Regions from separate parts of the Paenibacillus sp. MB22_1 genome, predicted to be linked through region 2. Evidence: a T-box and tRNA genes for the amino acid it is inferred to sense, from the RefSeq annotation. Region 2 holds a T-box; the other holds one or more tRNA genes.
What was found. A T-box is a leader RNA that pairs with one kind of tRNA and senses whether it is charged. The one in region 2 lies ahead of ACL02P_RS09805 (arginine--tRNA ligase), so its partner is inferred to be a tRNA-Arg.
Positions count from the first base shown of each region.

Region 1: it has a tRNA-Arg gene. The T-box ahead of ACL02P_RS09805 (arginine--tRNA ligase) is inferred to sense a tRNA for this amino acid. The anticodon was not compared.

Region 1 is NZ_JBLADV010000002.1:85,273-89,676, reverse strand. Features, by position in the region: gene ACL02P_RS12020 (IS110 family transposase) at 123-1,367, opposite strand; gene ACL02P_RS12015 (hypothetical protein) at 1,778-2,092, shown strand; gene ACL02P_RS12010 (hypothetical protein) at 2,127-2,477, shown strand; tRNA gene ACL02P_RS12005 (tRNA-Arg) at 2,569-2,642, shown strand; tRNA gene ACL02P_RS12000 (tRNA-Gly) at 3,032-3,105, opposite strand; gene ACL02P_RS11995 (glutathione peroxidase) at 3,471-3,971, opposite strand; gene ACL02P_RS11990 (thioredoxin family protein) at 3,976-4,404, opposite strand, start outside.
Region 2 is NZ_JBLADV010000001.1:2,078,645-2,083,048, reverse strand. Features, by position in the region: gene ACL02P_RS09805 (arginine--tRNA ligase) at 79-1,944, opposite strand; T-box leader at 1,988-2,209, opposite strand; partial or broken gene ACL02P_RS09800 (spore germination protein) at 2,204-3,610, shown strand; gene ACL02P_RS09795 (hypothetical protein) at 3,631-3,954, shown strand; gene ACL02P_RS09790 (transcriptional regulator) at 4,162-4,404, shown strand, end outside.

The DNA.
Region 1 (4,404 bases), on a different contig from region 2:
ATTTTCTATGTGAAAAGTGCTTTGAGTCTAGAAAAATGACAATATCAAACTAATCCCAGCCCAAATCAAGGATAATTCCAGATTTTTACTGGGAATGAGTAAGGACTTTGGCAAAGGGGGCGTCAATCCTTCGCAGTCGTTACCTTCTTCCGTGGCGTATAGAGTTGGCCGTTGCGTAGCAGCACATCGACCAGACGCACAAGTTTTCTTGCCGTTAAGACGAGGGCGCGTTTGTGTTGGTGCTTAGGAACTTCTTTGTACTTCTTCCGGTAATACTCACCGAATTCCTCATCGCGGTTTTTCACCGAGTTGGCAGCTTCAACCAGGTAATAGCGAAGGAATCGGTTGCCGGATTTAATGCGTTTGGTATCTTCGGCTTCAAAAGGGCCAGACTGATGTTTACGCCAGGAAAGGCCGGCATACTTGGCCACAGCCGCTTGATCACTGAAGCGATCGATGTCTCCAATCTCCGCGAGGATACCGGCGGCATACACCCGGTCAATCCCAGGGATGGAGCGCAAGCATTTGGATTCAGGCAGGCCTTCGAGAATGCGCTCTATGGCTTTGTCCAAATCTTTGAGCTGTGCCTGGATGCTTCGAATCACTTGAATGGATGTGCCAAGCACCAGGTCGATGGAGTCCTCAACCACTTTGGAAAGTCGATAAGAGGCTCTGGCAGCCTTCTGAATGCAGCGTGCGACGTTCTCCGGATCAGGGAAGCGATTGCGTCCCTTGTCCCTTAAATAGTCGGCCAATTCGGCGACATCCATCGTGGCAATGTCGTCAAGGCTGTACTTCTCGGAGAGCATCTCCATGAGCGCGTGACCGAATACCGAGCTGTCTACTTCGGTCGTAAAGGCGTTGCACTTGTAGAACAGGTTCTGCAAAAAATATTGCTTCTCACGCGCCAGGTTGTGGATCAGGTGGAATCGCATGCGCGTGAGGCGCTGGAGCGCAACATATTGCTCTTGCATGACGATGGTGGTGGTCAATCGTCCAAAGCGCAAGCGATCCGCAATCACCCAGGCATCAAGACGGTCGGTCTTGTCCATATCCGGGTAGGCTTCTCTGAATTTGCTGACCAGCTTCGGGTTGATGGTGAACACTTTGGCTTTACGGGCTTTGAGCGCCGGATCCTCATGCATGAACATGGCAGGATGCCAGCTGTAGACCGAAGTCGCTTCAAGGCCAATGTGAATCTCGGAAGACGAATGCTTGTCCGCTACAGCGACGATGCGATCTCTCAGATGAGAAGCGCCGTCGAGATTATTCTTGACGGTGAGCGTTTCCAGCTTGTCTCCGTCGGGATTCATAAAGCACGCTTCCAGTTCTTGTGAGCTGACGTCAATACCGACAAATAACTTCAAATGGAGTTCCTCCTTTCTGTTGAGGGATTCAGGGAATGGACGCTCCGGGATGCCTCCGGCGCACACGCAGATCAATCACCCTCGCCTATGAGAACACACTTCAGTCCATGAGCTGCCCCGGCACTGCTATAGCCGGGCATGGGTTGCCGAAGGGAACAGCCAGCGGGTAAGAAGTTCAGACGTGTACCGGAGAAACAGACTTTTAATGTAGACGTGGCTACAGGAGGGATACGAATTTCCCCGAATGGACCCTAAGTTCCATTGTCCAGAGACATTCCAGAAAGTCCAGTCCCCATTCAATTTTCAAAGAACGATTTGCTGGAAAATTTCAAGGAATCTCTCCAGCCCCTACGGGGCTGGAAGCTGAAAGAAAAGAGCTTTCAAAAGATACTATACGAGGAGGGTTAACCATGGAAAAAAGGACTTATTACGTTTCGGTTCAAGGGCGATCGCTCCTTGAGGATCCCGGCGCTGCAGCGTACGAGTGGGAGATTCAAGCCACCCGGGAGGAGGCGGATCACCTGAGTCATATGCTCGAGCATTTGGGGGAGAAGGAGGAGAACGGGTTTATGGCTTTTACCTATCCTTGGCCGGATACGCCGGAAGATGAGGTCAACCGCAGCTACGAAAGTTATCTGAACGCGTTGTATCGTGAAATTTACCGGCTGGGCACGGCGGAAACGCGGGCGCAAATGGAGCGCTCCGGTTTTGCAGCACAGCTGTAGCTGTTTGGATGTCCATCGGAAAGGAGCGACGCCTGTGACGTATTATATCAAGGACGCGGAATATCGGCGGATGGATGAGCACCAAGGGCGACCCTGTGCCGTGATCCAGGTGTATCCGGGCGCGGTGGGAGACCCCGAGCTTTTTGTATATGTGGCGCGTGCTGCGGACGGGAAAGGGTATGAAATCATCCGGATGATCCGCAGCGAGGCGAACTTGGAGATCGACTGGTACGATAATAATCTGCATCAGGCGTTCTCTGAGGTGGCGGAGGAGCGGTTTGGGGATCGGGGCTGGCCGGAGCCGGAAGCTCAGCGGAAGGAGTTCCTGCAGAATCTGCTCGCGAATGAGCAGATCGTCGCCCGATTGGAGCAGTTGCCCCATTGAGGGAGGAATCACCAAATTTATGCCAAAAACGCTTTGAAAAACAAAAAGGATGCGCTATAATAATTAACGCATCCTTTTTCTATAACGACGTGTCCCAGTAGCTCAGCTGGATAGAGCAACGGCCTTCTAAGCCGTCGGTCGGGGGTTCGAATCCCTCCTGGGACGTGACGAAAGAGCACCCTTTGGGGTGCTCTTTTTGCTATAGTCCCAGGTTGGGCGAGAACCCCCACAATCAACTAACTGGATTTTCTACCGCTATTTTGGCCGTTTTTGGACAAAACCGAAGAATTAGAGGTAAATCCTACTGTTAATTTTGTTCAAAAATGCCCCTGAGCGGGAAATCAGCAAAAATAACAGTAGAATTTCCAGTTAGTAGCTTGCACGTGAGAAAAAATCAAATATTAACGGTAAGTTTTCCAGTTAATTCATCTCGACCCTGGCTCAGGGGAAGTCAAATAAAGAACTCGCCCCCAAATGTGGTAAGATCCGCATCTTCCAGATAAAATCAAAAAAACCCTTTGTTAATCAAAGGGCTAGAGGTTAAAAAAAGGTTATGGAGCGGGTGAAGGGAATCGAACCCTCGCCTCAAGCTTGGGAAGCTGGCATTCTACCATTGAACTACACCCGCAAGAGCTAAGCAAGAAATATTATAACGCCAACGCAGACAAGAATCAAGCCCCGCCATTAATTACCGGTCGGGGCGTTTCAATTTACTTTACGATGATGCTTCGGATGCAGCCATCCCTCTCACGATCTGCGCAGGTTTCAAGGGCAGCGCCTGCCCGTCGATCGACAGGATTTCGAGCGATGGCGGCGATCGGTGGATTCAGAGAATAACGAAAAGGCTCAGTTCTTCTAGTGGTTAGCATAAATAAGATTATAGCGAAAATTGTCGATTAGAACGAAGTTTTTTTATGCGGAGAGACTGCGTAAAAAAACGCCGGAGTATTAAGTTTCCGGCGGCTTTGGCGGTATGGGCGTTAGGGCTTGAGATTAACGGCCTGCCGCCGAACTAGACAGCAGCGCTTGAAGGTCCGGCTCAATCTCAGCGGGTTCGGTGCGAGCCGCATACCGCTTGACGATCTCGCCGTCTCGCCCAACCAGGAACTTCACGAAGTTCCATTCGATATCCCCCGTATCGTAAGGTTCTGGCGTATGCTCCCGCAGATAACGGTATAACGGGTGGGCGTGCTCCCCGTTTACGTCGATTTTGGCGAAGAGCGGAAAAGTGACTTGATAATTCGTTTCACAGAAAGCCTTAATCTCTGCTTCCGTCCCAGGCTCTTGCTCGGCGAATTGATTGCAGGGGAACCCAAGAACGGAGAAGCCTTGGTCCTTGTACTTGCTGTACAGTTGCTGCAGCCCCGCATAATGCGGTGTCAACCCGCATGCACTGGCGGTATTGACGATGAGCAGCACTTGTCCCCGATATGGCGCGAGCGTCGTGGTTTCACCCGTAATCGTACGGACTTCAAAATCGTAAAGGCGGCTCATCGGCTTACACCAAATCGCAGGCGTCCGCTGGCATCCAGTGAGCGTCCTGCCCTTCCCATTTCACATTGCAGCCGATCGGATTCGTTAGCGGAATCGAAATTTCGCGCCCGGTGGTGAGCTCCTCCAACACCCGATCCAGATCGTTAACCGTCATTTTGCTCGTGTCGCGCGGGTTATCAACGCCGCGTCCCGTATAGACGAGCTTGCGGTCGGCATCAAAGACGAAGAAATGCGGCGTGCGCAGCGCACCATAGTCTTTCGCTGCCGTTTGTTCCTTATCCCGCAAATACACCCAAGGGAATCGATGCTGCTCCATCCGTTTGACCATGTGCTCGAAAGAATCTTCCGGATGGGTGTTTTCGCTGTTCGAGTTAATCCCTACAAATACGACTCCCCGATCCTTGAACTTCTCTGCCGTTTGCCGCGTGACTTC
Region 2 (4,404 bases):
GTTAGAACGCCCATGCAAGAGGCGCGGCCGGTTGATCCGGTCGCGCCTCTTTTTTGCTTGGCGAAACACTTGCCTTGCTTACATGCGATCCGGAGCCGGCAATCCGATGACATCCAGCGCCTCCGCGATGGTCTCCTTAAATTTCGCAGTAAGCCACAGACGGTAGGGTTGCCGCTCGGGCTCGGCTTTTAGGATCGGACAGGCGGTATAAAAATGATTAAACAAGGTGGCGAGCTCATACGCGAAATGGCAGATCGGTGTAGGAGAAAGTTCCTCACACGCAGTGCTCAGCGTATCCGGCCATGCTGCGATTTGCCTCAGCAGGGCGTGTTCGGCACGTTCCTGCGGTGCGATGTCCTCCGGCAGCGACTCCATCCGAGGGAGCCCGTCGGCTTGGGCTTTGGCTAAGATGCTGGCGGCCCGGGCATGCGCGTACATCAGATAAACGCCGGTGTTGCCGGTGGTTTCCGTGGCCTGCTGAATGTCGAATACTACTTCAGTCGGCAAGGCGAATCGCAGCAGATAATAACGGATCGCCGCTGCTGCGATCAGCCGGCTGGACAACCCTTCGGAATCGGACCGCTTGGCTTCGATTTGCGCTTCCATAAGGTCCAGCAAATCGGACACTTTGATGCCGATCCCTTGTCTGCCGGACATAGCGTACGAGGCTTTGCCGTCCGAGGTGTCGAGGCCAAGCTCCCGGGCTGCGCCAGGGCTTAGCGATACGACGCCGTAACCGACGTGGCGCAGCTTCTCCGCTTGGGCTGTGAAGCCTAACGCCTCCAGCGCTTGCTTCACCATCGCCTGCGGATACGCTTGCCTGTGGTCGATCACGTTGACGACGAGATCTGCCTTGCCGTAATCGGCGGCGACACCTTCTGCACTGGTTGTCCAGAGCCCATCTGCAAACGGTTTGTACCTGAAATCGTTCCCCAGCAAACCGAACTTCCAAAGATGATAGGCGATATCCTTGGCCGTATACGTCAAAATTCCGTTGGACCGAACGAGCACCTTATCGGCCTGATGCTCGGCTTCAGACTCCACATCTTCTGCTGCAGGTTGCTTCAGGACCCAGCAGCCCTCCAGCTTACCGGACGTTTCCTTATGGAAGAGTGCGGTCTGCTGCAACAAACGGAAGGCCGTGTCCCAGAACCCTTGCCGGACAATGTTGCTCTCCCAGACCAACAAATCATAATCAATCCCAAACGCCTTCATTTCCTCCAGATGCTCCCGCACGATACGCTCTGCCGTAAGCAAGCCAACCCAAGCCAGGTTCCCGTCTCCAGCTTCCAGCGCCTGCAGCACCTTCGTTCTCTGCTCCAACAGCGACGGTTGATCATCGTATTCCTTGTTAACCCGGGAATAGATGTCCCAACAGAAATCGCCGAATCTCACGTGGGCAGCCTGATGATCCACATTCAGCAGCCCAACGACGGTGTCTGCCAACTGATTACCCAGATCGTCGATGTAATTATGCACTTCGATTTGGTATCCGGCCCTCTTGAGCAGCCGCGCCAGCGAGTCGCCGATACAGGCGTTTCTTAGATGACCGATATGAGCGGATTTGTTCGGATTGATGGAAGTATGTTCGATCACGACCTTTTCGCGAACTGCCCGCGGAAGTTGAAAATCCTTGCGGGCCCATTCGTTCCAATCCAGGCGGAAGTTCAGAAAGCCCGGCGGCGCGGTTTCGATCTGGTGGAATAGCCCCTCCATCCGGCCGGTTTGTTCCAATTCATTCTTCAGTTGTGCGGCAATATGCAGCGGTGGTTGACGCAGCGTTTTGGCCAGCTGCATCGCGATGTTGGTCGAATAATCCCCGTGTTCCGCACGGGCGGGCCGCTCGATCACAATGTCCGGGAGCTCCTCGGTGCTGTGGCCAAGCCTTGAAAGGACTTGTCGTACGGACAATTCAAGATATTTTTTCATCCAACTGCTGATCATAAAATCCACTCCTCCCTGGCAAAAAAATAAGCCTTCATCTCATCAAAGAGACGAAGGCATTACGCGCTCGCGGTACCACTCTTGTTGTTAAACTTCATGTTTAACCACTCTGAAGGATAACGGTCTTGGGCCGTGGCTGCTTACTCGACTCACGTTCAGCAACCATTCTCATGGGTCCGTTTCACTGGAAGCCCTGTACCGGTTTCCACCCTCCCGGCTCGCTTGGACTAGAACAGCCAGCTACTCTCCCAATCGTCGAATGTGGGATATTTTGTATTATTATATCCGCTTAATTTGGAATGTCAATCCTGGACTTCCCCAATATCAACCCACGAGCCCGACTTCTAGAGTAGGAGAAGAAAATTTTGGTCATACTCTTACTACTTCCATCAGAACAAAGGGGCTAGCGACATGCAACAACCGGACGAGTTTATCGAAACAACTGCAGCAAAACCTGGAAGGTCTTCGCGAGCTTCTCGGGAACAGTTCGGATGTCGTGTTCCGTCAGCTTTTGCCGGCGGACTGTACGCAACTCGCTATCGTTTACATCGAAGGACTTATCGACAATCAACTCTTGCAACAGGATGTGATTCGCCCGATTCTGAAGACCTCCTCAGACGGGGAGATGACGCCAACTCAGGTTAAGGACAAGGTCGTCAACGTCGGCGGCGTTAGCTCAGTGACCACCTATGAGGATGCGTGCAACGGATTGTTGTCTGGCGGTGCGCTGATCCTGATCGATGGGTATATGGATGGTTTGATTGTCTCAATTCCCGGGTTAGAGGAACGCGCGATTTCCGAATCGAAGGCCTATCCAAATATTCGGGGGCCTCAGGACGCATTCACGGAGGCGATAAAACCAAAACAGAGCTAGCTATCATGTACATGCACGGATTAGCGGATCAACAGATCGTAAGTAAGTTGACTGAAAAACTAAACAACCTCCTGGTGGATCGCGTGCTGGAGGGTGAATATATTGAAGAAGTTCTGAATCAGGATAACAAGCTTACGATTTTTCCTATGCTGTACAACACCGATCGTCCAGATACGATCGCAACGGGCGTAATGGAAGGCCGAATTGCCATCTTTATTGACGGAACGCCATTCGTTCTCCTTGCCCCAACCTTATTCGTCGACTTTCTTCAGTCCGCCGAGGATAATTATCAGTCGTATCTTAATTCCGACGGTATTGTTATTGAGCTTAATGGCCCAACGTGAAGGGGGCCCTTTTCCAGCTTTCCTTGAAGCGTTGATCATGGAAGTCGTTTTTGAGATTTTGCGGGAAGCCGGGCTGCGGATACCGAGAACGATTGGTCAAGCTGTGTCCATCGTGGGTTCTATCGTCATAGGACAAGCGGCGGTCGAAGCGGGCATCGTCTCTACCGTTATGGTGGTTGTCGTAGCGATTACGGCCATATCCAGTTTCGCCATTCCGTTCTATTCCATGTCGATCCCGATCCGGATGCTGCGTTTCGGGTTCATGGCGATTGCTTCAACCCTGGGGATTTATGGGCTGACCGTCGCTTTTATTGTGCTTGTCGTGTATTTAAGCGGGCTCCACTCCTTTGGCGTTCCTTATTTATCGCCCGTCGCTCCCTACAAGGCACGGAAGCAATCGGATGCCATCCTCCGCTTTCCCTACCAACCTGGAGCTAAAGGACCGTAGAAATCAAGGAGATGATCCCTGTGTACCGACAGGTAAAGCGATTTGTTCTTGTCCCCATATCCCTCGCGATGATCCTGCTGCTGTCAGGTTATTGGAACCGCAATGAATTAAATGAACTTTCGATCGTGCTAGCCATGGGGATCGATAAAGCGGATGACCTTTACGAGGTCAGCTTCCAGGTCGTGAATCCAAATCAGATGTCGCGGAAGCAATCGAGCGAGCGTACGCCTACGTTCGTATTCTCGGTACGTGCCGATTCCATTAGTGAAGCTGTGCGAAAAAACGGTGGGCATGTCGTCGCGGAAATTGTATATGTCCCATCTGCAAATTTTATTCCTGGATGAGGCCACGGAATTTGGTGAAGATGTCTTTGCATGGACATGCTGCGAGATGAATTCGGGCAACGACTTGCTTGAAGATATGTCTTGTGATACATTATTTTTCATAATGAATGTTTCGGTATGAAGCACATACCGCTTCGATCTGACTTGCTCTTGGAGCAAGGGGGAACGGGGCGGTTTTTTTATTGACTCGGAAAGGGAGTGTGCATGATGAGTGAGTTCGATGATGTTTACTTGGAGTGGCTGGAACGGCAGATCGACGAGGAGACCAACCCAAGAAGAAAGGAGTTTCTCAAAAAGGGATTAAGCCGGGGGACAACGGATTTTCTGCGGTACATTTGGTATCCCGCCATTGGAAACCTCAATGATCTCTATCCTGAGTATGAGGTTCGCGACTTTAATAATGGCTTCCGCTATCTCGATTTGGCCTATCGACCGGGCAACGCCAAAGGA